DNA from 3 places in the Paenibacillus sp. FSL R5-0473 genome. Region 2 is predicted to be linked to each of the others. Evidence: riboswitches for the same ligand, from Rfam matches in the RefSeq annotation. Region 2 holds a riboswitch; each other region holds the start of a gene.
What was found. A riboswitch is a leader RNA that binds a small molecule or an ion and turns the genes downstream of it on or off. The one in region 2 is predicted to bind S-adenosylmethionine.

Region 1 (10,540 bases), on a different contig from region 2:
GCAGCGGTGATGCAGAAGCTTGGCGCCAAACAGGCCATGAATCTGGATGGCGGTGCTTCCTCGGGTATGTATGCCGGGGGCAAAATGCTGACTTCTCCAGGTCGGCTCTTGAGTAATACACTCGTATTTGGCGGCTCTGTGCGTTAAAAGAAAGTGATTATAGGAGGTATGACGCAAATGACACTCACATCTGATCGAAAGCCAGGGGAGGGCAATACAGCTGTTCTGGCCATTAATGTAGGACTGCCGCGGCCGCTCCCTGGGCAGAAGCGTGAAGTGCTGAGCGGCATTGTGAAACATCCTGTATCCGACGCGGTTTTCCTGTCATTCACTGGAATGACAGGGGACGCGCAGGCGGATCTGGTGCATCATGGCGGCCCTGACAAAGCCGTTTGTGTATACGATTACAGTCGTTATCCGGTGCTCGAACAACTGATGGATCGCAAGCTGGATTGGGGAGCTTGTGGAGAAAATCTGACGGTTGAAGGCTGTGCCGAAGAAGACGTACGGATTGGTGATGTGTACGAGTTGGGCGAAGCCACAGTGCAGGTCAGTCAGCCCAGACAACCTTGCTTCAAGCTGGGTGCGAGGTATGACTATAAGGAGCTGCCTGTTTATTTTCAGGAGAGTGGATATACCGGCTTTTACTTTCGTGTACTGCAAGAAGGTGAGGTAAGGCCTTCATCGATATTTCGACGGATCAGCACCGATCCAGCCTCAATGACGGTTCTTGAAGCCAATCGAATCATGCATCAGGGGAAAGAAAATGTCGAAGGTATTCAGGCGTTGCTGGCCATTTCTGCGCTGTCAGACAGCTGGAGGCAAACGTTAATGAAACGATTGTCCAAGCTGGAGAACAAGTAGCAGGGTAATTATCGTGTCATCAAGTAAAGCAATTCGAATTCCTTTTTAAACTAACTTGGGAGTGTGACTAACATGACGATCTTAGGCGCAATTGAAGCAGGCGGAACCAAATTTGTATGTGGTATTGGCACAGAAAACGGAGAAGTTCTGGAACGCGTAAGTTTTCCAACAACAACACCGGAAGAGACCATGGCTCAAGTGATTTCATTTTTTGAAGGCAAAGGCATTGAAGCTCTGGGTGTAGGTTCATTCGGTCCGATTGATCCGATTGAAGGAAGCCCAACATATGGCTATATCACAACAACACCTAAACCACATTGGGGACAGTATAACGTGATTGGCAAGCTCAAGGAGCATTTTGATGTGCCGATGACATTTGATACGGATGTGAATGGTGCGGCACTTGGAGAAGCAACCTGGGGCGCTGCACAAGGTCTTGAGAGCTGTCTGTATATCACTGTGGGTACAGGTATTGGTGCAGGTGCTGTGGTTGGCGGTAAAATGGTCCATGGATTGTCACATCCAGAGATGGGACATATCATTGTACGCAGACATCCGGAGGATACATACGAGGGTTTCTGTCCGTATCATGGTGACTGCCTCGAAGGCCTTGCAGCAGGTCCAGCCATTAACAAACGTTGGGAGCAACCGGCTTATGAACTGCCTGCAGATCATAAATCTTGGGAGATCGAAGCACATTACCTGGCACACGCCCTGATGAACTATGTTCTGATTCTCTCTCCGCAGAAAATTGTCATGGGTGGAGGAGTAATGAAGCAGGAGCACCTGTTCCCGATGGTTCGTAGCAAACTGCAGGAGTTGCTGGCTGGATACGTTCAGCATCCGGCACTTCAATCCGACATTGACCAGTATGTTGTTTCACCAGGACTTGGTGACAATGCGGGTCTGTGTGGTTCACTGGCGCTTGCCAAGTTGGCATTGAATAAGTAGGTCATTAAGGGATTGACGAATTTTACCATTGTGGTATGATATGGGCAACAGCATAGTACGGTTAATGAGGAAGCACCTCTCTTGCATGGATTTTGCAGGAGGGGTGTTTTTTTGTGCTGCCTATAGGTAGCATCTTTAACTCGTATAAGCTGAATATTCAAAGGGAGGGAACGAAAATGGAAGTCATTTTCATGAACAGATTGTCCAGAATGTCAGATCAGAATGCAGAGTATGCACAGTTATGGATTGGGGAAGAGGAAGATAGTTGGCAGCTGGGATGGAGTCGCTACGAGGAAGGAGAGCGTGAGGACAGCATCTGGTATGAAGGGACTTCTTGGGAGGAGCTGCTTCATATTTACCGTCATCAGCTTGCCATACAGATGAGTGAGGGGTACCGACCGCAGTTGCAGGGGTTATTTCATGAGAATGATGATCTGAAGTCACGCAGTTATGGTGGACAGCGGCTCCATTGTTACAGTGAGTTATACGGCAATGAGCAATTATATACGGATCTGTGCACATGGCGCAGGAAGAGAGCTGTGTCTGACCGGAAGGCACCGTATTTTATTGCAACGAATCGTCTGTTGCGTTTGATCAGTGCCTTTGTTCCGCAATCGCTGGATGAACTGATGCAACTTCCGGGCGTAGGAGAGAGCAAAGCAACTGAGTATGGTACGGAATGGATGGAGATTACAAACGGGTTGGAACGTTCAACGACATTCCCGCTGGACTGGGTATACACGGCGCTGAAGGAAGAAGAGTATGAGAGTTGGTTATACAAGCAGAGAGAGCAGAAGTACAAGCAGGAACTTGATAAGTTCACCACGCGTAAGCAGGTGCTTGAAGGCATGAAGGAAGGGTATACGTTAGAGGAGATTGTTAATCGATCCGGATTATCCCGACGCGAGTTGGTTGAGCTGTTAGAGGCACTGGATCACGAAGGTTATGACACCGATTGTCTTCTTGATGTGGAGCTGGCAGTGATGCCAGAGAACGAACAAGAGGCCGTATGGAGTGCGTATGAGGAGCTGGGAGATACGTTCCTGAAGCCAGTATTACATAAGGTGTATGGAGGAGAGAAACCCGATGGAGGAAGTCTGGAGCAGGTCTATGAAAGACTGCGCATGATTCGAATCCGCTTCCGTCGGCACGCAGAGACAGAGAAGAATGTTGGTTAATGATCAGAAATGAAAAAAGACGAGGCGTTTCTCCCGGAGGAGCGCTTCGTCTTTCTTATTTCATACGAGTTCATACCCAGTCTTTCTTGCGGAAAATGAAGAACATGCTCAGGCCCAGGGTAACCATCAGGCCAATCACAACAAAATAACTGTATTTCCAGTTAAGCTCTGGCATATTCGTAAAGTTCATGCCGTATATACCGGTAATGACCGTCAGCGGCATGAAGACCGTGGTAATGGCGGTAAATACACGCATGATCTCATTCGCCCGGTTCGCAATACTGGATTGGTAGGCTTCTCGCAAGTTGCCCATCAGGTCGCGATATGTCTCAAAGGTTTCAGATATTTTTACGGCATTCTCATAGATGTCACTGAAATACTTTTGCAGTTGATCATCGATGAGACGCAGATCTTTTTTGTTGAGTGTATTAATGACCTCTTTCTGAGGTCCGAGCACTTTCTTCAGCCACAGAATCTCACTGCGCAGCCCGATAATTTCACTCAAATGTGACTTTTTGGTGTGCATCAGAATGTCTTCCTCAAGCTTCTCGATTCGTGCTTCAATTCGGTCACCTACGGTGAAATAATTATCAACAATCAAGTCAACCAGCAAATACAGCAGACGATCCGGTGTACTGATTTCCTGTTCCCACAGGATCGGTTTCAGTGTGCGCAATTCGCTGATCTTGTGCTTGGTAACACTAATAATGAAATGTCTGCCAAGGAATAAGTTGACCGCACGTAGAAATATCTCTTCATCATCAAAACGGATGCTATTAATCACAATAAAATAATGGTTCTCATAAATTTCAATCTTCGGACGTTGTTCTTCGTCACTAAGACAGTCTTCTACAGCCAGATCATGCATCAAGAACAGCGGCTGAAGTACCGCCAAATCGTCTACGTCTGCATCAATCCAGTAAAATCCTTCCGCTGGTGGAGTCAGCGCCTGCTGAATGTCGTCCACCGGAATAAATACACCGTTGTTTACCAACCGGATTTTCATCGTTAATCTACTCCTTCTGCACCCGCCAACTTGGCGGATATTATCATTATGGGCGCAAAAAGAACAAATCAGCCGGTCGGCAGCGGAGCCTGGAGATCAGGGCTGCGTTCACTATATAATCAAACGGAAGTCACGTCCCGCTGCCGGCATGCTGATGTCAGTTCTCTATGCAGTTTGTCGGAATTCGGCTGCCAGTCAGGCCTCGGGTCGCCATCCATTTAATATGTCACCTCTCACATAAGGGTTTATAACACCTTGTTTAGTATACCGCTGGTACAAGGTGCTTTCAAGCGCAAAAATGTGTCTATTTCGCGCCCTGAGGCAGTGTATGACAACGGATGATGAACGGTTCCGATCTGGGAAGCAGACATCGAACTGCATCTTGACGTGAGGGCATTAATGTAATAAAGTAGACGGTGAACCATATTTAATTACAATCTAATACAGCGAAATCTTATCAAGAGTAGGTGGAGGGACTGGCCCGATGAAACCCGGCAACCGGCGGTATACCGCACGGTGCTAATTCTTGCAGCGACTAAGTGTCAGGTGGCACTGTTGTAACTGAGAGATGAGAGAGGCGCATATCTATTTTACATATGACCTTTCTCGAAATCCGAGGAAGGTCTTTGTCATATGCCCCGACTTCTCAGCAGTGATTTTCGCTAAGGAACTTGAGGTTGTTTGTAACGTTGGATGAAAGAGCAATTCAATGTTTTTACAAGCTCAAGGCAGTCTATAACTGTATTGATGTGAAGACATCAAGCCAGGGGTGGCTGCATCTATCTATGCACAAGGAGGAGTTAGACTTACTATGCCAATCAAAATACCCGATACGCTACCAGCAAAAGAAGTACTTGAAGGAGAGAATATCTTCGTCATGGATGAAACTTCTGCATATCAGCAGGATATTCGTCCACTCCGTATCGCTATATTAAACCTGATGCCCACAAAGGAAACGACCGAAACACAATTGCTTCGTCTGGTGGGAAACACGCCTATTCAGGTGGATGTCGTTCTCGTACATCCCAAATCCCATACGTCGAAGAATACGTCTCAGGAGTATTTGGATCTGTTCTATAAAACCTTTGATGAGATTGAACACCGTCGTTTCGATGGAATGATCATTACGGGCGCCCCTGTGGAACAGATGGATTTCGAAGACGTGAACTATTGGAATGAAATCCAGGAGATCTTCGAATGGACTAAAACCAATGTGACTTCAACCCTCCACATATGTTGGGCTTCCCAGGCAGGTTTATACCATCATTTTGACGTACCCAAGGTTGCACTTGATGAAAAGTGTTTTGGCGTTTTCCCACATACCATCAACAAACCACATGTTCCGTTGTTGCGTGGATTCGATGAAGTATTCAACGTTCCACATTCCCGTCATACGGAAGTGAGACGCGAAGATATTGAAAAGAATGAGAAATTAGAGATTTTGGCTGAATCTGAGGAAGCGGGGATCTTCCTGGTTGCTACCAGAGACGGCAAACAGATTTTTGCCACAGGACATGCCGAGTATGACCCGTTCTCATTAAAGTGGGAGTATGACCGGGATACAGCTAAAGGGTTGGATATCGCATTGCCTAGACATTATTATCCGAATGACGATCCTTCCCGTGTGCCACCAGCTACTTGGCGCGCTCATGCCAACTTATTATTCTCTAACTGGCTCAATTACTATGTGTATCAAGAAACACCTTACGATATTGGCCCGCAAATCTAATCGAGATTACAGGAGGATGCAGCAATGGAAGACAACAACAAGTTGAAAATCGAAAGCCGCTTAGCACAAATTGGGTCCATCAATGAACCGGTTACAGGCGCCATTAACTTTCCGATCTATCAATCCACTGCGTTTCGCCACCCGAAGCTTGGACAAAGCACGGGGTTTGATTATATTCGTACGACCAACCCAACTCGCAAAGTGTTGGAAGAGGCGGCCGCAGCGCTGGAGTCCGGTGATGCAGGATTTGCCTGTAGCTCAGGTATGGCCGCGCTACAAACCATCTTTGCCATGTTCGGTCAAGGGGATCATCTGATTGTATCGCTGGATCTATACGGCGGAACCTATCGTCTGCTTGAACGCATCTTGTCCCGTTTCGGTGTAACCGCAAGTTATGTGGATACAAATGACATTGCAGCACTGGAAAATGTTCGTCAGCCGAATACCAAAGCTGTATTTATTGAGACACCAACCAATCCGTTGATGATGATCACAGATGTGGAAGCTGTCGCTTCCTGGGCGAAAAGTTACAACCTGTTGACCATTGTTGACAACACGTTGCTGACTCCATTTTTCCAACGTCCGATTGAACTGGGTGCCGATATCATCATTCATAGCGCTACCAAATATCTGGGTGGACATAATGATGTGCTCGCCGGACTAATTATTACCAAGGGTGAGGCATTATCTGCTGAGATGGCGTTCCTGCATAATTCCATTGGAGCGGTATTATCTCCAAGTGACTCCTACCAGTTGATGAAAGGTATGAAAACGCTGGCTCTTCGCATGGAGCGTCATGAGCACAATGCACTTACTATTGCCAAATACTTGCTTGAGCACCCAGCGGTGGTTGAAGTGTATCATCCAGGTCTATCCGATCACCCGGGGTATGAGATACAGAACAAACAATCCACGGGTAATACAGGTATCTTCTCTTTCAAAGTGAAGGATGCACGTTATGTTGAACCGTTGCTGCGTCATATCCAACTCATTGCTTTTGCCGAAAGTCTCGGCGGAGTTGAATCACTCATGACTTATCCCGCAGTACAGACTCATGCGGATATTCCGCTTGAAATTCGTGAAGCCGTAGGTGTGGATGACCGTTTGCTCCGGTTCTCCGTAGGCATTGAACATGCAGATGATCTGATTGCAGATCTCGGCAATGCTCTGACAGTTGCACAACAGGAAGTGGAAGGAGGCGTGCACTCATGAGTGAGTCCAACAACAAGCCCAAATCCGAGTTAAAATTTGATACCAAATTGCTCCATTTTGGAGATGAGATTGACAAAACGACTGGAGCGTCCAGTGTACCGATCTACCAAGCATCAACATTCCATCATTTTGATATCTTCAATCCGCCTCAACATGATTACAGTCGTTCGGGTAATCCGACACGTCAGGCTTTGGAAGATTACATCACACTGCTGGAGGGCGGTGCACGAGGATTCGCCTATTCATCGGGAATGGCCGCGATATCCAGCGTGTTCATGATGTTCTCCGCAGGGGATCACATGATTGTAACGGAAGACGTATATGGAGGTACGTATCGTTTGCTTACTTCCATATTAAGCCGTATGCAGATCGAGACAACCTTTGTAGACATGACCAATATAGATGAAGTAAAAGCGGCACTCAAGCCAAACACCAAGGCAGTTTATATGGAAACACCGTCCAACCCTACACTACGAATTACGGATATCGCTGCCGTAACTGACTGGTCGAAGGAACATGACCTGATCACGATTCTGGATAACACCTTTATGACACCGTACTATCAGCGTCCAATTGAGCTTGGTGTGGACATCGTCGTACATAGTGCTACGAAGTTTCTCGGAGGTCACAGTGATGTACTCGCAGGGTTAGCTGTTGCTCGCACGGAATCACTTGGCGTACAACTGAAACAGTTGCAAAATGGACTCGGGACTGTACTCGGGGCACAAGAATCCTGGCTTCTGATGCGCGGGATGAAAACCTTGGGGGCTCGCATGGCTCATAGTGAACGAAGCACAGCCAAACTGGCGGCATGGCTTAATGAGCGCAGTGATATTACCGCTGTCTTTTATCCTGGACTGGAGGAACATCCGGGCCGTGAGGCACATGAGCGCCAATCCACAGGATATGGAGCTGTCGTTTCATTTGACGTCGGTTCAGGTGATCGTGCAAAAGCAGTTCTTAACCGGGTGAAGCTCCCCATTGTTGCTGTAAGCTTGGGAGCTGTGGAGAGTATTCTGTCCTACCCAGCGATGATGTCTCATGCGGCAATGCCGGCTGAGGTTCGCCGTGACCGTGGCATTACAGATGGGTTGCTGCGCTTCTCTGTAGGTCTGGAAGATATCGAAGATCTGATTGTAGATTTGGAGCAAGCACTTCAGGAATCCTAGCCCGAATACGCCGATGCGTATCACTTAAGTTCGAACTAATTCTTTTCCATATGTAAAAATTTTTACTTATTTTTAAAGCACCTGTACATAAGGTGCTTTTTTTCACATGTAACCTGTGTTACGATATGTGGAGTACAGAAATACGATGTTGCCACCAGAACTTGCTTCTCTTGAACAAGTTGGGACGGATCGTTATATAATTTCTCTTCATGAGGGAGGCTTTTTTACGATGAGTACGGTAGACCGTATCTTAGATAAAGCCCTTCGGGGCGAACGTTTGGACTTGGAAGACACGATTGAGCTATTTGAATCGAATGAAGTGGACAAAATCGGGGCAGCTGCTAATGTCATTATGAAACGCATGCACCCTGAACCATACAGAACATTTGTAATTGGGCGTAACGTCAACTACACAAACGTGTGTGATGTGTACTGCCGTTTTTGTGCTTTCTACCGCAGACCTGGTTCGGATGAAGGTTATGTGCTTCCGGACGAAGTTATTTTCCAGAAGATTCAGGAAACGGAAGATGTGAATGGTACCGAGATTTTGATGCAAGGTGGAACGAATCCAAACTTGCCTTTCAGCTATTATACAGACCTGTTGAAAGCCATCAAAGAGCGTTTCCCGAACATCACGATGCACTCTTTCTCCCCAGCGGAGATTATGAAAATGGTTGAAGTATCCGATGGCCTTACATTGGAAGAAGTTGTTCGTGCCATTCACGAAGCTGGACTGGATTCCTTGCCTGGCGGCGGCGCTGAAATTCTGGATGACCGCACACGTCGGAAGATCAGCCGTTTGAAAGGTTCATGGCGGGATTGGATGGACGTTATGCAAACTGCACACCGCATCGGAATGAACACAACGGCAACGATGGTTATCGGCCTTGGTGAATCGATGGAAGAGCGTGCATTACACTTGCTCCGTGTACGTGAAGCTCAGGACGAATGTATTGCGAACAAGTATGACTCCGAAGGTTTCCTGGCGTTTATTCCTTGGACTTTCCAGCCGGATAATACAAACCTCAAGCTGGAGCGTCAGACTCCAGAAGAGTACTTGAAGACTGTAGCCATCAGCCGCCTGGTGCTTGATAATATCAAGAACATTCAATCCTCTTGGGTAACGATGGGTCCTGAGATCGGTAAGAAGTCGCTTGAATTTGGCTGTAATGACTTCGGTAGCACGATGATTGAAGAGAACGTTGTATCTGCTGCTGGTGCAACATATAAAGTTAACATTGAATCCATTCTCCGTTTGATTCGGGAGTCCGGTTATATCCCGGCACAACGTAACACCCGATACGAGATTGTGCGCATGTTCGACGAAGAAAATGCCGTACATGAAGATTTCGTAATGCAGAACTAATTCTAATTAATTCAATACTACTCTCCATAAACTTTGATCGTTAGATAAGTATTTATGAAGCCAAGCCCGCTGACTACTCCGTTTGGAGAGACGGCGGGCTTTTTGATTTCTTTCTGTGGTTCGAGGTCATCAAACAGTACATGTTACGCAATTGGCGATATTTTATATTGAAATTGAACTGTTACAATGAAAGGGAACTTGTGTAGTCAGACACGCTGGAAGGGGTTAAACCGATGAAGAGAAGAATACTTGGCAAGACGGAACTGGACGTACCTGTATTGAGTTTTGGAGCATCCTCACTCGGTTCTGTATTTCGTAACATTGACCGGGACGAAGGGATTCGCACTATACATGCGGCCGTAGATGCGGGGATGAATTACATAGACGTTTCGCCTTACTACGGGCTGACAAAAGCGGAGTCCGTGTTGGGTGAAGCCATCCGCAGCTTGCCGCGCAGTTCATATATGTTATCAACCAAATCCGGACGGTATGGGGAAAATGAGTTTGATTTTTCACGTCAGCGGATTCTGGATAGCGTGCAAGAGAGCCTGGATCGACTGCATACAGACTATATCGACATTCTGTTCCTGCATGATATTGAATTTGTGCCAGCAGAGATCATCGTAGAAGAAGCCTTTCCAACGTTGCTACGTCTGAAAGAGCAGGGAGTTATACGACATGCGGGCATTTGTGGATTGCCCTTAACGTTGTTCGAGAAGGTTCTGCCACAGATCGATGCGGATGCGATCATCTCGTATTGTCATTATTCATTGAATGATACCTCATTATTATCGTTATTGCCTCTGTTGGAAAAAAAAGAAATTGGCCTCGTCAATGCTTCGCCTCTTTCTATGGGCTTGTTGAGTACCCGAGGGGCTCCTGCCTGGCATCCGGCAGACAATCGGGTGAAAGAGCTCTGCCTGAAGGCTGCCCGCTTCTGTGCAGAACAAGGCAGTGACATTGCCAAGTTGGCCGTGCAATTCTCCACGTCGAATGAACGAATTCCGACAACACTGGTGAGCAGTGCCAGCCAGCGCAATATCCTCAATAATGCAGCCTGGATAG
Region 2 (10,540 bases):
TACAGGACATGCCGTTTGTTTTTCAGCGTTACTTCAGAGGCCAGGCGAGTCATGCAGAACAACGTGTTCAGGAAGGTACAGGGCTGGGCCTTTCTATCTGCCAAAGCATTATTGAAGCACATGGAGGCCATATTTCCTTTACTAGTAAAGAAGGACAAGGTACAACCTTCCGGTTCTATCTGCCGATCTGCTGAGCCCACCTGAACCTACACTCCACAGCTGTAATACTTTATTCATAATTTGATAAGGCTTCCTCAACATCCCTCCTCTAGAATGAATCCTATACTGCACTCGGGAGTGATTCGACTTGTCCAAAAAAGTGATTATCCGTGCACAAAATCTGTGCAAAACATACAACAGCGGAAGTGAACAACATCATGCCATCCGTAATGTTGATCTTGACATCTATGAAGGGGAATTCACGGTCATCATGGGTAACTCTGGCTCTGGAAAATCAACCCTCTTATATCTGCTAAGCGGACTGGATCAGATTACAGCAGGTGAGGTCTATTTTCGCGACCAGAGGATTGACGCTTACAGTGAACGCCAAATGTCCGACTTCCGCACCCGCCGGATCGGTTATATCTATCAAAGTATCAATCTGGTCCCAGACCTTTCCATCAAAGAGAACATTGCTTTACCGGGATATATTGCAGGAAACAAAAAGAAGGACATCCTATCCCGCGCTGCTGAGCTGATGAATGCCATGGATATTGATGGACAGCGTAACCGCCTCCCATCCCAAACTTCCGGAGGACAGCAGCAACGAGCTGCGATTGCACGGGCTTTGATCAATTCGCCGGATATCATTTTTGCCGATGAACCGACCGGAAGCTTGAATATGGAACACGGCACAGCTGTTCTTGATATCCTTTCAGACCTCAACCGGAAAGGACAGTCCGTTGTTATGGTGACGCATGATATCAAGGCCGCCTGTCGGGCAGATCGCCTGATCTACATTTTGGACGGCAAGATTGGCGGAATCCTTGAGTTTGACACTTATGACAAACATCAAATTCAAGATCGTGAAGCGATCATCTTCGCTTTGGTTACGGGGAAGGAATAACGATGGCGGTCATGTTTAAACTTAGCTTGTCGTATCTGAATAGGAACAAATTACAAAATGCGCTGATTGCGTTGCTCCTGCTACTCTCGACACTTCTTGTATCAACAGCTATTGTCATTCTGGCGAACACAGGCAATCAGTTTTATGAAATGCATACCCGAACCCATGGATCTCATCAAATCCTGACATTTGAAAAAGGGCTCAATGACCCTGACGTTGTGCACAACTGGTGGGCTTCTCAGGATGGAGTTCAGGTGTCCCCTTTGCTAAAGTATCGTACATTGTCAGGCATCATTTTGAATGAAACTCACATCCCTAACATCTACCTGTACATGTTTAATACGCCTCCGCCGCCATGGGGTGTGGATGAACTAATTTTCTCAAGCGGGACGCCCGACACAGTTCCCGAACAAGGCTTCGTCTGGATTCCAACGTCCATGGCCAATGCTTATCATATTTCCGTAGGTGATACCATTGGCTTCAAAACCGGCTCAAGCACACTCGAATTAAATGTATCGGGCATTGTCATCGATGTACCATATGGGGCACCCTTCTCCAATACAGCACGGGTCTGGATGAATCCTACCGATTATCAACATGATCTCGCTACACTTGCTGGCAACGAGAATCGTATGATGGGCATCCATTTTAACGATTACAGCATGAATTCGGTGTATTGGGAACGATACAATCGTGAGACAGATACTCCGTTTCTGGAATCCAAAATGGAGTTCGAGGCCATTGCCTCTTTTTATCTGATCATCAATCAGGTTATTGGATTCATCATGATATTCATGGGTGTTGTCATGCTCTCTATCGCCCTGATGACCATCGGATTTACGATTGCGGATGCCATCCTGGCCAATTACAGAACGATAGGAATCCTCAAATCACTAGGTCTGACTTCCCGAAAAACGATAGGCACCTATGTTATTCAATATGCATTGATATCCATCGTAGCCATTATCCCTGGACTTGCACTCAGTATATGGATATCCAAATGGATCATTAATATTTCTGTATCCTCTCTTCGAGTGGGGAATCAGAACATTCCAGTTCAAGGATTGGATGCGGCCATACTGGCCGGCGTACTACTATTTACTCTAGTGATTCTGTTCACTGTGTTATATGCCAAAAAGGCACGCAGCATACAGCCCGTGCAGGCTATTCGTTATGGTATGTCGGAGACAGATCACAGCCGGATGGCTGGGAAAATGAATTCGCCATGGGCACACTGGATCGGATTTACACGACTGCCTATCACCGCCGTACTTGGATTCAGACATGTGTTCAAAAACACCAAAAGCTCTGTTCTAACACTCCTGCTAGCCACCATGGCTTCCTCCGTACTTGTTCTGGGTTATGTTCTGCTGACCAGTATAACCGGAATTGAACAGACCGCAGCTAAATGGGGGTATGACAATGCCAATATCGCAGCAGTAGTCGTGAACAAAGGTAACTTTCCAAAGACTGAATTGAAACAAACGTTAGAAGAGGATACAAGGATTAGCAATGCAGGCTGGCAAGGGAACACAACGGGTGTAATTAGCCCGGAGTCTTCTGCAACAGTGAAGGGCCAATCCCTCAGTCTCAACTTGAGTGTACTGGACGGGAGTTATCAGGAACTTGGATTCGAAACGTTAAAAGGGGTTAACCCACAACATGCGAATGAAATTGCCATTGGTGTAAGTGTAGCCAAAACATCAAATAAAGATCTCGGTGATCTTATCGATATCTATATTGAAGGAGAAAAGCGTACATTCCTCATCACAGGCATCTATCAGGCGATCGCCAACATGTCTGTTTCAGGCAGAATCACCATTGATGCCATGAGAAGTGTGAACCCCAGTTATAGTGAATTTGATGTTATCTTCATCAATGTGAACGATATGGCACAAGCGGGTAAGGTTGCCTCTGAATTAAATGAGCAATTTAAAGATTTTGCTTCGGTAGTCACTCAGAAGACTTTGCTTGATTCGGTTTACGCGGAAGCCGCTAACATCCTGATCTATCCGATGAGCCTGATCGGATTGCTCTTTATCATTGTGACGTTCATCATTATTTTCAGTACTTGTAGAATCAATATCCGTAAAGAAAGCAGAACGTACGGGATATACAAATCGCTGGGAATGACATCTCGCCAAATCCGGTTGTCGCTCTCCATGGGAATGTTCATACTGTCCTCCGTGGGAGCCATACTGGGTATTTTCGTCGGCGTATACCTGCTGCCTCTTCTACTTGAAATGGTCCTTTCCGGTTATGGTATCGTACAGCTTCCACTGATCCTGCATTGGGGTGGAATGGTACTGTTCACCTGTCTAAGCATCATTGCAGCCAGTCTTGGCTCGTGGTTCTCTTCGAGAATCATTCGGGAAGCATCGCCACGTATGCTGGTTATCGAATAATGTAATCAGAATGCCTTAACACAATAAAACAAGCCCTTCCATACCTCTATAGGATGTGGAAGGGCTTGTTATCATGATATGAACTAATTCCGCCATTTCTTCGCAAGTGCACCAATCTGATGTGGCGTAGTACGGCAGCAGCCGCCAATAATCTGCGCGCCCGCAGCAACCCACTGCTCCGATGCGTCCCTCATACTACCACAGGTCCCCTGTCCGCTCCACGTCTTCGTTGCTGCATCATACGTCTCTCCCGAGTTCGGATACACAATAACAGGTTTATCGCTGGTACGGCGCAAAATACCCACTGCTTCCGTTACCACTTCCATCGGAGCACAGTTCAGGCCAATCGCCGCAATCTGCGGCTCGGAGCCAAACGTCTGTGCACATACCTCAAGTGGCGTACCCTCGCTGATGCTTGTCCCGTCTTTTAAAGAAAAGGATAGCCAAGCATACGCATGAGGAAACTCCTTCAGTAAATCAACCAGCACTTGTGCTTCCTGCAAGGAAGGAATCGTCTCAAACGCAAGAATATCAGCACCTGCTTCAATTAGCGCCGCCATACGCGGACGGTGAAATGCGACAAGCGTCTCATCCGACACGGCGTAATGTCCCACATACTCTGATCCATCCGCCAGATAGGCGCCGTACGGCCCAACGGACCCGGCAATAATTGGACGTGGACGAAGACAATCTCCTTCGTGATCTACTGTACGTTCTGTTATTTGCTCCTCATTCTCCACCGTCTCGGCACGTACCGAAGGAGCTTCTACAAGCTGACCTGTTGAGCTTTCTCTCCCTACTAAATCACTCTGCACTTCCGCCCATACGGCATCTCTCGCCTGAGCAGCCAACTCCACCGTCTTGCGGATCAGCTCAAGTGCTGCCTGTTCATCGATTCCTCTCTTGCGGAAGCCATCCACCGTCGCCTGATAACTGGATGTAATCGCACAGTCGGCTCCTGCTCGAAAATAATCTGCATGGACCTGAACAATAACATCCGGATTCTCAAGCAACACACGAGCAGACCATAGTGGATCATCGAGATCACATCCATGCTGTTCGAGTTCCGTAGCCAACGCTCCATCCAGAATCATGACTGGATGTTCACGCAGGATCTGTTCTATGGGGTTAGTCTGTTGTTCTTGCGTCATGTACTTTTCCTCTTTTCTTATTCACACGTTCTGTCAGATAATAAGCAGCGTAACATAATGCGATAAACGGAACCCCACAATACAGAGCAATTCGCTGTGTCGGGTCAAAGGCAATACCTATGCATGAAGCCAGACATAATATAAATGAAACAATTGGTACCACCGGATACAGTGGTGTGCGGTAGACCAGATCTTTGACCGCATGTCCTTCCCGGATATATTGTCTGCGGAACATGTATTGGGAAGCGCTGATGCTCATCCATACCGCAACGACAGCCAGACCTGAAATGGAAACCAGCGTAATATACACCGTACCTGGCGCAATAATACTGGACAGCAATGCCAGCGCACCACCCACCATACTAATCAGAAGTGCATTCAGCGGTACTCCGCTTTTGGTCAATTTGGCAAACCACGGAGAGATCGTTCTTTTGTCAGCCAGAGACCAGAGCATCCGTGAAGAAGCATATAGGCCTGAATTGGCAGCAGAGAGAATCGCCGTCAGAATAACAAAGTTCATAATGTCTGCTGCATAGGGTACACCCACCCGCTCCATTACCGCTACAAACGGACTTTCCAGTACACTGGCATCCGACATGGGCAGCAAGGCCGACAAGATAATAATCGTTCCGATGAAGAAAATAACCAAACGCCACAGCGTTGTATGAATAGCCTTTGGTATCGTCTTTTCCGGGTTCTCCGTCTCCCCGGCGGCAATGCCGATTAACTCGGTGCCTGAGAAGGCAAAGTTTACAGCAAGCATGGTCATCAATATCGCTGTAGCTCCATGAGGGAACCACCCGGATGCGGTAATATTCGATAGAAATGGAGCCGGTTCAGAATCCGCCATGGGAATAATACCAAACATGGCTGCGCCACCGATAATAATGAAAATTACGATAGTCACTACTTTTACAGATGAGAACCAGAACTCGGATTCCGCAAAAAATTTCACCGTTAGAGCGTTGAACAGAAAGATCATCAGTGCAAAAACCGCGCTCCATATCCATACGTTCACCGATGGGAACCAGCGCTGCATCAGCAATCCGGCGGCTGTGAATTCGGAGCCAAGCGCAACAGTCCAGGTTAACCAGTATAACCAAGCCACCGTGTAGCCTGTTGCCGGTCCAATATACTTGGCTGCATAACTATGAAATGCTCCCGTCTCTGGCATATGAACAGACAGTTCACCAAGACAGAGCATCACCAGATATACAACGATGGCTCCGATCAGGTAGGACAGAATGGTTCCCAGTGGTCCCGCCTGCTGAATGGTGTAACCTGAGCTGAGGAATAATCCCGTTCCAATGACTCCTCCGAGAGAGAGCATGACCACATGCCGTGCCTGCATTTTCCGCTGAAAATGCCCTTTGTCGTTGTTGTTCTCCATACCTGCTGCTCCCCTACTTCTTCATCCAGAAAAAACAAAAAAGACCCACTCTGCCTAAAGAGTGCGCCGTTACTGACAAATAAAAACAAACGCTCCTATCTATCAGGCTTTCACCCGCTGGAATTAGCACAGTATCCTTCAGATCTGTTGCTGAGGTTTCTAAGGGCCAGTCCCTCCACCTCTCTGGATAAGAAAATGATTTTTTACTAATATAGCGATCTATCATGAATGTGTCAACATTTAAATATTAAATGGCACACCTCGCTATTCGGTGGAAGACCCCGGATTCGTGATGGTGGTCTTTACCTCATACGTGATCGGCACGGTGCTAAAAATTTTATCCCAATCGTCTTTGACTTTTTTCCATGTTTTAGGTTCTTTGATACGCAAGCTATCCCGAAAATCCGCAACATCTACTTTATAGGTATGCTGCAGTTTGTATAACAACTGTCGAATCTGTTGTTTGGCAAGTTCAGCAAATTCTTTTTCCAATTCACTGAGATACGCACCTTTTTCCTCTTCCTCGGGAGCGCGCCAATCCTCCATCAACCAGCCTTCGGATTCAGTCTTCACATGGAATGAAATATCATCGCCAACCACTTTTGGAATTATTGTTGTTTTTTTCTTCTTCATTTCATATACAACAGTGAATCCCGCTTTATTGTATGTCTTCAAGATACCTCCTTTTTCTTTAGGTCTGATCCACGATAGCCCTTCTAGATCCGTTTGGCTGAGTTCCCCGATGAATTTGGTCGTTTTCCCATCAAAGATACTGGCACCGGAGAATTTGTCCTCTCCATTGGAGTTCAGTACATTCTGGAGCAAAAAGCTGGAACCGGATTGCATTTGTGCATCTAATTTGGAGAGTAGAACGGGGTCCAGGATTTTATTGGACAAGTACGAATTACTGGTAATGCCTGTAAGATAAAAGGCTGGAATCCGGGAAGGATCATCTGAAGTCAGTACATCAACAGCGCGATGATGGCTAATCAACACCAGACAGTTAGGACGAATATCGTTATCCCGAAGTACAAAATCCAGCAGCTGGTCCAGACCATACTTTTTGGCGATATCCTTGGACACAACGATAACCTTCAGATGATGTCCGATGAGCGGATGATCTCGTCTCAGTGCAAACTGACGAAAGATTTGCAGCAAGGAATCTCCGGTAAGCTGTTCATTGGAATAGGACGTTTTACCAGAAGCAGGCGAACCGGATTGTTGGCTCTTCTGACTGCTGGAATTACCGGGAGCAATCTGTACCGTGGCCGTCAAATTGTTCTGCTTGGAATACGCTCCTCCCTGAGTTGCGATGTCTTTCTCAAATTCTGTCTCTTTACCGATATCAATTCCAAGACCGACATAGACACTTAGATCCTCTATCTCCCGACTGCTCCAACATCCGGATATCGTTAAGAGAATGCATAATACAGTGGCTAAGCGTAACAACATACGGAATGTAATCATGCATGCTTGCCTCCTTTTTTGCGAATCAGACTTAACAACAGTAGTACCAGAGGTAAAATGCCAAACAAAAATACGGACACATTGCCCAGCATATCTCCTAGTGCAAAAGTATCATCCACTGTTTTGGGTATCATTGCTGTCAGATAAATGAACGGAAGCAGGCCGTACATGATGCCTTTGATTTTTTTGGAACGAAACAAATCACGAATACCCACTGAAGCGCAGTAATGTGTAATTGCTGTAGTCGAAAAGATTTGCATAATCCAGATGACCAGCAATAAGGATTCAAAACGCTCGAATATCAAACCCTGAATTTCGAAGCTTCTTACCAAATCCAGCGTTGGCCAAGTTCGAGTTTTGATGCCATCGAGCGATAAACTGCCTATAACCATCACCACCGTGATCAAGTAGATAATAGTGGATATGAGTATCCCCCAGGTCATCGCTTTATTGCTCTTCTTCGGATTTTTCATATAGGCAGTCATGATTAACATCACCTCATAGCCCGTATAAGATAATAGTGAAGGCTTCAACCCTTGGAAAACGGGCATAATCCCATCACCGAGGACGGGTCTCAGATTGCCAATCTCGAATAGCTGATTACTAAGCAAAATTTCAATCACAAATATAATAATCGTAATCGGAAGGATGATCTCAAACACGCGTACGATAACGCCAAGCCCGCCTGAAATCATATATACACCGATCCACATGAAGACCATCACAATCGCCCAGGTGGGGGTACGTTCGAGCAGATACATCCCAGTCACTTCAGCCATAACTCTGATTTCGAATGCGGCAATAACTATGAAAAACATAATCATAGACAATCCCAGTATGTAAGCAATCCAGCTGCCCGTAATCTCACGGGTGAACTGGAAGACGGTTTTCTCCGGAAATCTGCGACACAGGGTAACCAGAATTATTCCCACACCTATGATAATGAATCCAGATAGGATAATGGAAATCCAGACATCCGGTGTTCCGACAGCTTTGCTGGTCGTTCGAGGTAGTGTCAATATCCCGGCACCAAGCATGTAATTGACAATAATTACAACGGCCTGTGTCGTGGTTAGCTTTCCTTGGGAGCCATTCACTTAGTTCACCTCCAGACCTTCAGTAGATGGAATTCCATTTATTTTTTCCGATCATCATCGATCGGATTAGTCATTTTGGGACGCATTCTCATCATATTTAGCGGTGCACGGATAACAAAATCCTTCCATTCATTCATGTGATAGGGAACGGCTGGTGCAACATAAGGTACGCCAAAGCTTGAGAGTCGTGCCAGATGTGTACACACAAGCAGAAAGAACATAACCACGCCAAACAATCCGAGTACGGCTGCGCTGAACATAGCGGCAAATCGTAGAATCCTTAGCGTTAATCCCGCACTATAGACCGGAATCGTAAAGGAAGAGATGGCTGTTACCGCAACGACAATGACCAGAAATTGGCTTATTATTCCCGCTTGCACCGCTGCTTGTCCAATAATCAGACCTCCTACGATACCCATCGCTGGCGCAATCGGTTTGGGCAAGCGTATCCCAGCCTCCCTCAGAATCTCAATCGAAAGCTCCATGATGAGTACCTCAATAATTGAGGGGAATGGCACTCCAGTACGCGTTTCAATAATCGTCAATACTAGCTTGGTTGGAATAAGACCCGGATGAAACGAGATAAACGAGATATAGAGCGCAGGAGCAAGCAATGCCAGCATCGCGGCCATAAAACGAAGCACTCGCAAAAATGTTCCGGGAATCCAGCGTTCATAATAGTCCTCTGGAGACTGAAGCAACATGCTAAAGGTCACCGGTACAATTAATACAAATGGCGTTCCATCCAACAAAATTGCCACTCGGCCTTCCAGAAGGGCACCCATCACCCGGTCAGGTCTTTCCGTATTCAGTACCTGCTGAAAAGGACTCAGCGTATTATCTTCGATGAGTTGTTCCACATAACCTGATTCGAGCATTGAATCCATATCCATCTCTTCGATTCGCTTGCATACTTCTGCAACGAGATTTGGATCGGCAATATCCTGAATATAGGCTATCGCCAAATCTTTTTTGATCCGTGAACCCACTTCATACTTCTTAATAAACAGGCTCTGATCACTTCCATAACGACGTAAAATGCCTGTATTATCGCTTAATTGCTCTGTAAAACCAATACGAGGCCCACGAAGCAGTCCCTCTGACAAGGGTTCATTCATACCTCTTGTTTTGATCTTATGAGCTCCAATTAATAAAGCACCTGGCAAACCATCAACCAGCAGTGCATTTTTCCCAAACAACACACCAACTGCGAGTTCTTGGAGGGACTTCGTCTCCTCAACCAGACTGACAGGAAGTAATTGATCTTGCAGATATGCCGACAGTAAGTGTGCGTTGTCTGGATGAAGGAAACCCTCCTGCTTAAGTAGGGGAACACCTTCGAACATCAACGGTGTAATCAAGTGATCATCAACTAAGTCTTGATCTACCAGGCCTTCGGTATAAATGACCGCAGCCCGTGTATTCGTTCCCCTAATAATAAATTCCCGAATATGCACGTCTGCATTGAGTCCAAAGCTTTCTTTCACACTCGTCAGATTTATGCTGTACTTTTCGGTTAATTTAATATTGGCATAGTGGCCTGTTTCGGTCCCTTCACCCTGCCCTTTGGCTGCTGGCGAGATATCCTTCGAGGATATGGACGATGGCTTCGAACGAGAGAAGCTTCCGCGCTTAATGGCAGCATTGATCCAGCGCATGCTCAATGTAATACCAATTGGAATGATGAAGACCAAGAATGCCTGAATCCATATGGACCAATCCGGCACGTAGGATACAATTGTTGACCACATGTTCCCACCCCAACATTTCTCTGCATGACATAGCTGCAGGTATTCCCAAGTATTGTGTCCCCGTTTGATCACAATAATTCCCGTTTTTTTGAGTACTGAACGACAAAAAAACGGTTCCTGTGCAAGGAACCGCTATTACTATATATTGTTATACGATTCTGGTCACATGCTCCGCTTTGGCATCCAACAAGTGAGCTGAAGCAGCAATTGCTG
Region 3 (10,540 bases), on a different contig from region 2:
CAGCATTTTGGATCGTGGTGAACGTGTATTATCCGCTTTCCCGCAACGTCTATCCGTGTATGTGCATGAATGGTTCAACGAACATCAGGTAGAGACACGCGGGCATATCGCCATTTCACGCGTTGAACCTAATGCCATCTATAACCGGGATGAACAGATTCTAACAGATGCTGTCGTATGGACTGCAGGCATTCAGCCAGTAAAAGTGGTACAGGATCTGGACGTAACCAAAGACCCTCAAGGACGTGTCGTCTTGAATGAATACTACCAAATCCCGGAATATACCGATGTGTATGTCGTTGGTGACTGTGCCAGTGTACCTTATGCACCTAGTGGTCAAGCTGCGGAAGTACAGGGTGAGCAGATCGCCCATATTCAGCATGCCCTCTGGAAAGGCGAAAAGCCCAATCCACATCCACTCAAGCTTCGTGGCACACTGGGTGCACTCGGCAAGAAGTCTGGGTTTGGGCTGATGGGCAAAACGTCCATGATGGGACGTGTACCTCGTATTTTGAAAAGTGGTGTGCTCTGGATGTCCAAGCGCCATCTCGGTTAGTCGAGATCGAGCTCGTCCCAGGCATCGGCTTCGCCAATTTTGGCCAGAATGGCGTTATATAGATCTTCCACTTTGTCCGTGATGACAACTTCGCCATTCACCAGTGCAAATGGAGTCATAGAACATTGGCCGCAGTTGGTGAGGCAGCCGTATTCAATCACGTCATAGTCTGGATTTTCTTCCAGTTGATCCATGACTTCATCTGTGCCAAAATGCATATTATTGGCACAAAATTCAATAATCGGTCTCATATAGGTTCACCTGCTTTGTTTGACCATTTTAATTTGTGGCCATTTGTAATATAATATAGGGGAAAGGAGTTGAAAAAAATGAGCGAAAACGCACAAAGCACCATGTATGATGAAGTAATTGATGTGCTTGACAAACTTCGTCCGTTTCTGCAACGCGATGGCGGTGACGTGGAACTGGTCGACGTGGAAGACGGCATTATTAAGCTGAAACTGGTCGGTGCCTGCGGCAGTTGCCCAAGCTCCACCATTACCTTAAAAGCCGGGATTGAACGTGCCCTTCTCGAAGAAGTTGAGGGTGTACAAGAAGTCGTACAAGTATTCTAATCAATCCTTCACGAAATAAACCTCAAGAGCCTTTCGCTTCGCATGAAGCGGAGGGCTCTTTTTTTGTGTGCATATGCAGAGAGTCCATGTTCACAGTCACCTTGACCCGTTTCCACGTACAATCCTTCAATTCACCTTTTAAGTATCCTCGCGCTGTATAGTCGGACGAATCGGATCAAGTCCTCCAGATACATCCATAATGTTGCCTGTTATAAAATCGGAATGATCAAGACACAGATACGTAATCACTCGTGCAATATCTTCACCGCTGCCTGGACGCCCTCTTGGTGTTTCCTCGTCGATGATGCCTGCCATTTCATCAATCGTTTTCTCTTTGTTCGCACCACGAATGTCACCTGGACATACCATGTTAACCGTAATTCCATACGGGGCTTCTTCAACCGCGAGTGTCTTTGTGAACGAAACCAGACCCACCTTGGCAGCCGCATATACGGCGCGATGAGGCCAAGATCTCGCTTCTCCAGCATGACTGAAGCCAAAATGGATAATGCGTCCCCATTGCTTGCGTCTCATCTCTGGCAATACACGTTGATCCAGTAACATCGGTCCCAACAGATTTCCTTGCACAAGCATCTGGACCTCAGCTTCAGAATAATCCGCAAATAATCGTCGTTCACGGACAAATGGACCTGCGTTATTCACCAAAATATCAATGCTGCCAAGGTTACCTTCCACCTGCTCAACCAATGAAGAGATATCTTCCACCTTGGATATATCAGCCTGGATGGCAATGCACCGCACACCCTTGGCTATAATCTGAGCCTTTAAAGCCTCAGCTTCTGTTCTGCTGTGTACATAGTTCAGGGCAATATGGCACCCTTGATCTGCCAGACTGAGGGCCGTCATTTTACCAAGACCTTTGGCACTTCCCGTTATGAGGGCAATCTTTCCCTTCACGTTCATCCCCCTCTTCAAAGAGCAGTCACTATCCAGTATAAAAGATTTATCGTCCTCCTACAACTCGCTTATCCACAAGGGATTATCCACCTTTGATTCCAAATATATTTTGACTGAGCAAGCAACTGATGAGTACGATTGGATTACTGGACCAGCATCTGTCTCTTTGGACGGTAAGGTCACCCTGGAAGTCCCTGAAAGCCATTCCTATCTGGATAAGCCCAATACCCAACGATCGATACTTAACAGTGATGGAAAGCCTAACGGGAATGAAATCGGAAGCCTAACCAGCAATAGCGAATTCGGCTCGTGGTATGTAGTGTTCGAGTACGTGAAGACAGGTCACATCCACGATGACGATCAAAATTTGAATGCCGAAGAACTGTTAAGCAGTTATATCCGAGGCACAGAAGAAGATAACAGAGAACTTGATCCTGAATATAGAACGTACATAACGGGGTGGGAAATCGAACCGGCATATGACAGTACCAAACACCAGTTGGTTTACTCCCTTGGTTTCAAGAATGCTGATCAGCAAGCCATGGTCAATTACAATGTAAAACTCCTGACACGCGAAGGATACATCACAGCCATTCTGGTTACAGATACGGCCAACTTTCAACAGAGCCGTCAGGCATTCGAGGAAACCGTACTTCATAAGCTTAGCATCAATGCAGGATACACCTATGAGGAGTACAATGCTTCGACTGACAAAACATCCACCATAGGGCTCAACAGTCTTCTGATGGGCGGGATCGGGTACACGGCTTCCCAGAAATTTAGTGCTCTTCTTTTGCTTAAAAAAGGATGGGCCTTGATCCTGGTTGTCGTCCTTGGGCTGATCGGTTGGATCAGATACAAAATCAAAAGCTCACACGGAGAAGAAGAGAAACTCTCTCCCTCCGAGAGGACGTACCTGCAAGAAGCCGATGAACAGCAGTATGCTGATCAGAATGAATTATCCTACTACCGCCAATCTGGGCATCCATCCAACGCGGATAAACCGGAAAAACTCTGACTTGTGTTGATCCCCACGTCAGCACAGATTAGGAAACATAAAATAAGCCGTATATCTCTTCAGAAGAGATATACGGCTTATTCTTAATAGCTTCACATCATATCATACATATCGTGAATTATTCAGTTGCAGGTTCAACTGCACCTTTATAACGTTCTTTGATGAATGTTTTCACTTCTTCGGAGTGCAAAGCAGCAGCCAGTTTTTGGATTGCATCTGCATCCTTGTTGTCCTCACGGGAAACGAGGATGTTTGCGTATGGGTTACCTTGCAGATCTTCGATCAGCAAAGCATCATTCGCCGGATTCAGGTTCGCTTCGAGCGCATAGTTAGCGTTGATGAATACCAGATCCGCTTCATCCAATTGACGAGGCATCATGGCTGCATCCAGCTCAATGATATCCAGGTTCTTCGGATTGGCTGTGATGTCTTGAATCGTAGATGTAATATTCGTGTTGTCTTTCAGCGTAATGATACCTTCCTTCGCAAGCAACAACAGTGCACGTCCACCATTGGATGGGTCATTTGGAATTGCTACTTTTGCTCCATCAGCCAATTCATCCAAAGACTTAATCTTCTTGGAGTATCCACCAAAAGGTTCAACATGAACAGGTGTTACAGAAACGAGGTTGAATCCACGTTCTTTATTCTCTGTGTCCAGATAAGGCTGGTGCTGGAAGAAGTTCGCATCCAATTTTTTATCAGCAAGTTGCTGATTGGGTTGTACATAGTCATTGAACGTAACGACTTGCAGACGGATACCTTGTGCTTCCAGTTCAGGCTTGATGCTTTCCAGAATCTCTGCGTGTGGTGTAGGTGAAGCTCCAACTTTCAATTCAACTGTACGAGGTGCACCTGCTGAATTGTCTGCGCCGCTATCGGCGTCCTTGTTGTTTCCGCAAGCTGCGAGAACCGCAATCAACATAAGACTAAGTAGAGCAAAAGACCATTTTTTCATGTGTAAAACCCCTTCTCTAATCATTTTGTCATGTGGCATCTGCATTAATGCATATCCATCATGTTATCTATGTGTTATTTCCTGGTGAAAAATGTAACCAAGCGATCTCCAGCCATCTGGAGAATTTGCACTAGAATGATCATCGACACTACGGATATGATCATAATTTCATTTTGATAACGGAAGTATCCATAGTTGATTGCCAGTGTTCCCAGACCTCCACCGCCAACCATGCCCGCCATCGCCGTATAGGAGACAAGCGTAACAATGGTGATCGTTATACCAGCAAGCAGTCCAGGCAGTGCCTCAGGCAGTAACACCCGTCTTACAATCTGTCCGGTCGATGCACCCATCGACTGTGCCGCTTCAATGACACCACGATCAACTTCTCGCAACGTCGTCTCCACCAATCGAGCAAAATAAGGAGCTGCTGAAATCACCAAAGGAGGTATAACGCCGAGCACCCCCGTAGCTGTACCGACGAGTATACGAGTGAATGGAATAAGAGCAACAATCAATATGATAAATGGGACTGAGCGCAAAATATTCACAATCAGGGATAGTATAGTGTACACTGCCCGTGACTTAATCGAAGCAGATCGGGCTGTCATGAACAGCAGTACTCCGAGCGGTAAACCTAAGATAACGGTAAACAAGCCTGATACACCCAAAATTTGCAGTGTCTCTATGGAAGCTTTACCAACCTCTTCCCAACGTACGGTTGAAAAATCCATCTAACGAAGCACCTCCACATCAAGTCCCTCAGCGGTTAATTCTGATATCGTCCGATCAATCGCATTTGAATCACCCTCGAACCGAACGGTCAGCTGCCCATAAGGAACCTGTTTGATCGTAGAGATTGTACCTTGCAGGATGGCAAAATCCACGCCTGTTTTACGTACCGTTCTAGACAAAATCGCTTCATACGTTTTGTTACCCAGAAAGGATATCTTCACAAGTTTGGAAGCAGCACCTGCCTGCAATTCAACGCCTGCATTTGCCAGAGCGGTCTCTTCCAGAGCAAGTCCAGCTTCATGGTCACGCATCATGAAGTCCCGCGTAATCGCATGCTGCGGCTTCAGGAACACGTCTGTTACAGGTCCTTGTTCCACAATGCCACCTTGATGAATGACAGCCACCTTGTCACAGATGTTCTGAATGACATGCATCTCATGTGTGATCAGCACAATCGTAAGGTTGTACTTTTCATTAATGTCGAGCAATAACTTCAGGATTGAATTTGTCGTCTGCGGATCAAGTGCCGAAGTAGCCTCATCACAGAGAAGTACATTTGGATCACTTGCAAGTGCTCTCGCAATCCCTACACGTTGTTTCTGTCCACCCGATAATTGAGCCGGATATTTGCTGCTATGGTGCTCCAGACCAACCAGTGCGAGCATTTCCTTCACTTTGCGATCAATAGCTTCCTTGGGTGTATTCACAAGCTTTAGTGGAAAAGCTACATTGTCATATACCGTTGCCGAAGATAACAGATTAAAGTGTTGAAAAATCATCCCGATCTTGCGTCTCTGTTGCTGCAATTCGGTTTTGCTCAGTTCAGTCAAGTTGATTCCGTCGACCCATACCTCACCCTCCGTAGGCCGTTCCAGCAAATTAATGCAGCGAATCAATGTGCTTTTGCCCGCTCCAGAATGGCCAATCACACCGTAGATTTCACCCTTTTGGATGCTCAAATTCAGCTCGGATAACGCTGTTGTAGATTTTTTCCCTTTGCCGTACGTTTTCGTTAAACCTTTTAATTCAATCAATCGCACTTGCCCCTTTCCAACCACCTACATGTATCTTTACCCGATCTAAAGGAAAACTCCCCTTAAAGTACAAAAAAAGAGCCCTTTGCAGATACAAAGAGGGCTCTTCACGTGAAAGAATATACCTTCTCATCTGCCAAAATCGTGTCTTGCACCATTTTGTAGGAATTAGCACCTAACATCTATAACGAATGATACATGTATCATGTCGTTACAAATCGGTTGCCGGGCTTCATCGGGCCTGTCCCTCCGCCGCTCTCGATAAGAAATATGTTGTTGTAGGATTTTATAAGTTCATGTAGTTTATGCTTTATAATGTGAACGTAACTTTTGAAATATCAATTATATCCGTGTAACATTCGATTGAAACTCAGTATATTCCAAGTATTCCGATTTGTCAAAGGGAATTATTTCTTTTCCATATTTTATTGATATAACTATAAGAGGCTGTTAACGTTTCACAGACCATATCGACGCCCTGACGCATTTCCTGCACATGCTGATTCAGATCCTCCAATTTCACTTTACCTTGCAAGGTCTGATGTAACTGCCACAGGTCATCGTGCATTTCTGAGTTCATGTAGTGAATTTCCATATTACGTCGTTTGCGCAGCTTGCTCATCGGTTCACGATAAGAGTCCTTGATCTGTATTAATAGCAACGCAAGATCATGATGTTCCCTCGCATAGTCGAACTGCCTTAACACCGTAAAATAAGAAAAATGCGCTTTGGTATTTGAAGTATTCAACTGGAATATTTCATTTAATACCGTGCCGACTTTATCCAGAATGGCAAAGCAGCGGATAAAGCCATCTTTGTAGAAATACACATACCGAGCATACTCGGCTTTTTCAGTCGGCGTCATATCATCCGTTGATCCTGCAACGACCTTTTTACGAAAATGAGCAGCAGCGAAACAGCTTTGCTCCAGTTCATCCAGTGAGGAGATGAGTCCCTGAGTCCACACATACAGTTTCCGATAGTCATGCGTGGGATCATGGTCCACATGCATTTGTCGTTGAAATAGCTCAAGCGTATGCGCCATTGCGTCCATCGCTGCCTTCAATTTACCTTCGTTTATACGTGGCTTTTCCCCCAACAACGTTCGCAGCATATCTAACCTCCTCTTTTCCAAATCAACAAGAATTCATCACCGTAAACGTAACACATCATCCATTCCGTGTAATTGCTGCTTGCCATAGGTTGCCCTGATCCCTCTGACATCAAACAAAGTCCACCTGTCCAATGATGTACATCACTGGATGGTGGACTTTCATATTTAAAAACGATTAGCCGGGCGATGTAGCTTGTACACCAGGAAACTCATATACGTTAAGACTCCGAACAATATGGCGATATCCAGCATATGAGCAAGAGCTACGAACATGTATACTTCCGGACGGTTCATTGTCACCATCATGAAAATACCAATGACTACTTGCATCAGAATAAGAACAACGGATACCACACCCAGAGTACGCATTTCCTTGTTGTCCGGATGATTACGGTAAGCGAAATGACCCAGGATTGCGATAACAATCACGAGCGACGCAGCTGCTGCACGGTGAGCAAAAGCAACCGCTACCCCACCCGAAAGCTCAGGAATAATCTGACCGTTACAAAGAGGAAATCCAGAACATCCACCGGCAGAATCCGTGTGACTCACAAATGCACCTGTGTATACCACGAGATATGTGTAAATGGTGGAGAACCAGACCAGATTCCTGAATTTTTTGCTAACCCGAGGGTATTTATTCAGGCGCTCCAATCCGCCATCTTTGGCCTCCTGCCTTATGCCCAGCGCCATCATTAGAGAACTCGCAAAAGCAATCAGTGCAAAACCAAAATGCAGTGCCATGACTGCTGAAGATTGGGAGAAGACAACGGCAAAAGCCCCCATGATTCCCTGGACGATAACAAATACCAGAGTTAAGAAAGAAAACAATTGCAGGTCACGGCGTGACTTGCCAAACCGCAGAAAAGCAACAAACGAGGCAATGGACAACAGTCCAGCCAGTGCACTTACAGCGCGATGGGAATATTCAATGAGTGAAGCCACAGTATGTGCGGGAACGAGTTTTCCGTTACATAAAGGCCATTCTGTTCCACAGCCAAGGCCTGATTCCGTTTTGGTTACGATGCCTCCACCAAAAGTGGCCAGAAACATGACAAGACAGGTTAATACGGTTAACCATTTAAACAAAGTTAAGTGTTTCAATTTTTTCTCACCCGCTGTTGGTTTAAGATGGCGAAGAATATTCTCCGCTTGTTTCGGTACTTTGACACTTATTTCACAACTAAATTCATTATACCGGATAAAATGTTCATTGACGTCGCGCTTTGTGACAAAATGTTAACGTCTGGTGAAATAATGACCCACAGGTCATTTGGGATATGTACAGAAACGTTTCTTACATAGAACGTGTCGAACACACAAACGCCATTTCCCTATTTCAAGAGAAATGGCGTTCTTTTTATTATACCCTTTTACAACATGAACCTGTCATACTTTTATTATCATTTATGGATCGTGTTGTACACCTCAACTGCGCGATCCAGGAACTGCTCAATCTCTTCTCTCGACTTGCGCAGCTTGTTCACATACCGTACGAGTTCGCGGCCATCTGTATACGCCACAAAGCTCGGAATGCCAAGAATATTCTGCTCTTCACTAACAGTTCCAACCTGATCCACGTCGACCTCAATTAAGGTCAGTTCACGTGCATATTTCTCTTCAACCTCAGGCATAAACGGATCGATGTATTTGCAGTCACCACACCAGTCTGCCTTGAATACTGCAATCGTCAAACGTGGGGATTGGATGGCTACATCAAAAGCCGGTTTGGAAGTAATCTGTTCCATTCGGTTCATCTCCCTTTCTGTACCTTGTCTTACCCTAAGTGAAGCAAATTGGCGAGTGGAAGTCAAATAATCAGCGCATACTTAGAATAAACCACATGGTCTGTGAAATTAAACCCAGAACATCATGAAAGGATGTCACATCATGACTTCCACCAGAACCGATTCTTCCAGCGAACAACATCACGGGTCCCTCCTGCAGATGGTCCGTTCCATTCCGGGTGCTGCCCGGGAAATCTGGCGTGGCAAACAGGCTGCATGGCAAGCTTCTGCACAGCTTCGTCACCCTTTGCGTGACATCGAGTGGGATACAGATACGGCAGCTGCCTTACAGTCTGAGGTGGAGCGTTTGTTACCTGCCAGCAACAAATCTTTTGCACGCACGGACCAGGTTCAAAGCGCACTCGTCTGCGAAGAAGATTGCATCATTCTGGAAGAGATTAAGACACTGACTCAAGAGCACAATCGGAGTAATATTACTCGCACGGCAGCTTATCTGGAATGTTATGAGCAATATCCCGAACTGCATTGGGCACTACTGGCCCATATGGTCTCTCGCAACGGCGGATATCACATGACAGATCTTCAGGGTGACTTAATGCATAATCTACAAAATCAAAGCGATCGCGAGCATATGTATCGGCTGCTGGAGCGGTGCAATGCACTCATTTTCCAGGATGCATATCCACAGCTTCTGCTGTATATGAACAGTCGCCGGATCGGACGTAGCTGTTTCCATCTCTTGTCGCACTTTCACGTATCGACGTTTATGACGCCGTTTTGGGAACGCTTTTGGCTGGAACGATGCAGTTCACTGCTAAGTGTGGCATTAATTATTAATGAGCAGAACTATATCGAGAGCCGGGTGGTGCAGCATCCTTATTTTCAAAAAGAGGTACTATCCAGACCCGCATTCCATCTGCATAATCTGGCCGGTCTGAATCATATCGTCTTTCCTCTTGGACGGGGAGCAGGACTCGCAGGACGCGTCATTGAACATTTTGGCAAACTGGATGAGCGAATCATGTTTGGCAAAGGCCTATATGCTCTGTTGTTTGGCGTGGAGCAAGTACACACACAAGTGTTGGAGTTCGCACGTTTGGTTCCCCATCGTGGCTCGCGCGCTGAATATTGGCCTGACCTGTTTACCAATCGTGAAGACGAGGCGGGTGAACATACATTATACGCTCAGGCGTTACTGGATGAGGAATGGCTTCCAGAAGGGCAACGATTATATAGTCCGGAACTGCTCTCCGTATGGGGGGACACGCCTTATGAACCGATTACCAGACATGACTGGCTTCAGACTCGGGATAGTCTCGGTTATCTGACGGCACCGCGTCGCCCATGGCTGTTTGAGATGAGTCACGAACACCGGTATGGCATGCTGAAAACAGCACTGGCTCATGATGCTAAAGCCATCACACACTAATGCTAAAGGACACATAGAGTCGGCAAAGACGGATGATGTGATACCCGATGTACCGCTAATCCTCACTTGCGGGGCTAATGTCGAGTTCAGTCGCTTAGCATTCCCTAACTATACAAAAAGCCCTGTCCGCTTAACAGCAGACAGAGCTTGTATCCTATTTTCACAAAATATTGGAGCATGAATGATGCTCCTTGCATGTTTAACCTCTTTGCCCAGCTCCACGTTGAAGACGCATAAGTGGACGAAGAATTTTTTGCAGAATACGGGGGTAACTGCCCAGCTCGTCCTTGCGCAGTACACGCAGCACAACCATGAGAACCAGATACACCACCACAACAAGCAAACCAACCACAAGGCAGGTAAGCAAGAAGGATACACGCGCTGGCAGGAACAGTCCAAAGATCGTATTGCCAATCCAGTTCGTTGCAAATCCTACACCTGCTGCAAGCAACACT

Region 1: it holds a riboswitch for S-adenosylmethionine, as region 2 does, so the genes downstream of both, metA (homoserine O-acetyltransferase MetA) here and mmuP (S-methylmethionine permease) in region 2, are expected to answer to the same signal.
Region 3: it holds a riboswitch for S-adenosylmethionine, as region 2 does, so the genes downstream of both, MKY28_RS01235 (methionine ABC transporter ATP-binding protein) here and mmuP (S-methylmethionine permease) in region 2, are expected to answer to the same signal.

What each region holds. Positions count from the first base shown of each region.
Region 1 covers NZ_JBBORL010000001.1:3,920,581-3,931,120, reverse strand. The annotation lists gene MKY28_RS17060 (phosphodiester glycosidase family protein) at 1-147, shown strand, start outside; gene MKY28_RS17055 (MOSC domain-containing protein) at 178-864, shown strand; gene MKY28_RS17050 (ROK family protein) at 937-1,815, shown strand; gene MKY28_RS17045 (HRDC domain-containing protein) at 1,992-2,993, shown strand; gene corA (magnesium/cobalt transporter CorA) at 3,064-3,999, opposite strand; SAM riboswitch class I at 4,451-4,574, shown strand; gene metA (homoserine O-acetyltransferase MetA) at 4,811-5,728, shown strand; gene MKY28_RS17030 (PLP-dependent transferase) at 5,753-6,940, shown strand; gene MKY28_RS17025 (trans-sulfuration enzyme family protein) at 6,937-8,109, shown strand; gene mqnC (cyclic dehypoxanthinyl futalosine synthase) at 8,339-9,475, shown strand; gene MKY28_RS17015 (aldo/keto reductase) at 9,709-10,540, shown strand, end outside.
Region 2 covers NZ_JBBORL010000003.1:8,866-19,405, reverse strand. The annotation lists gene MKY28_RS31475 (HAMP domain-containing sensor histidine kinase) at 1-194, shown strand, start outside; gene MKY28_RS31470 (ABC transporter ATP-binding protein) at 308-1,066, shown strand; gene MKY28_RS31465 (ABC transporter permease) at 1,069-3,471, shown strand; gene mmuM (homocysteine S-methyltransferase) at 3,555-4,622, opposite strand; gene mmuP (S-methylmethionine permease) at 4,600-6,012, opposite strand; SAM riboswitch class I at 6,105-6,206, opposite strand; gene MKY28_RS31450 (Ger(x)C family spore germination protein) at 6,277-7,479, opposite strand; gene MKY28_RS31445 (spore germination protein) at 7,476-8,576, opposite strand; gene MKY28_RS31440 (spore germination protein) at 8,615-10,327, opposite strand; gene MKY28_RS31435 (methyl-accepting chemotaxis protein) at 10,476-10,540, opposite strand, start outside.
Region 3 covers NZ_JBBORL010000001.1:245,008-255,547, reverse strand. The annotation lists gene MKY28_RS01270 (NAD(P)/FAD-dependent oxidoreductase) at 1-556, shown strand, start outside; gene MKY28_RS01265 (YuzB family protein) at 553-807, opposite strand; gene MKY28_RS01260 (NifU family protein) at 886-1,131, shown strand; gene MKY28_RS01255 (SDR family oxidoreductase) at 1,270-2,049, opposite strand; gene MKY28_RS01250 (DUF2167 domain-containing protein) at 2,159-3,067, shown strand; gene MKY28_RS01245 (MetQ/NlpA family ABC transporter substrate-binding protein) at 3,186-4,025, opposite strand; gene MKY28_RS01240 (methionine ABC transporter permease) at 4,100-4,759, opposite strand; gene MKY28_RS01235 (methionine ABC transporter ATP-binding protein) at 4,760-5,794, opposite strand; SAM riboswitch class I at 5,921-6,062, opposite strand; gene MKY28_RS01230 (Cthe_2314 family HEPN domain-containing protein) at 6,192-6,908, opposite strand; gene MKY28_RS01225 (COX15/CtaA family protein) at 7,074-8,012, opposite strand; gene MKY28_RS01220 (thioredoxin family protein) at 8,312-8,656, opposite strand; gene MKY28_RS01215 (DUF2515 family protein) at 8,799-10,085, shown strand; gene MKY28_RS01210 (putative polysaccharide biosynthesis protein) at 10,285-10,540, opposite strand, start outside.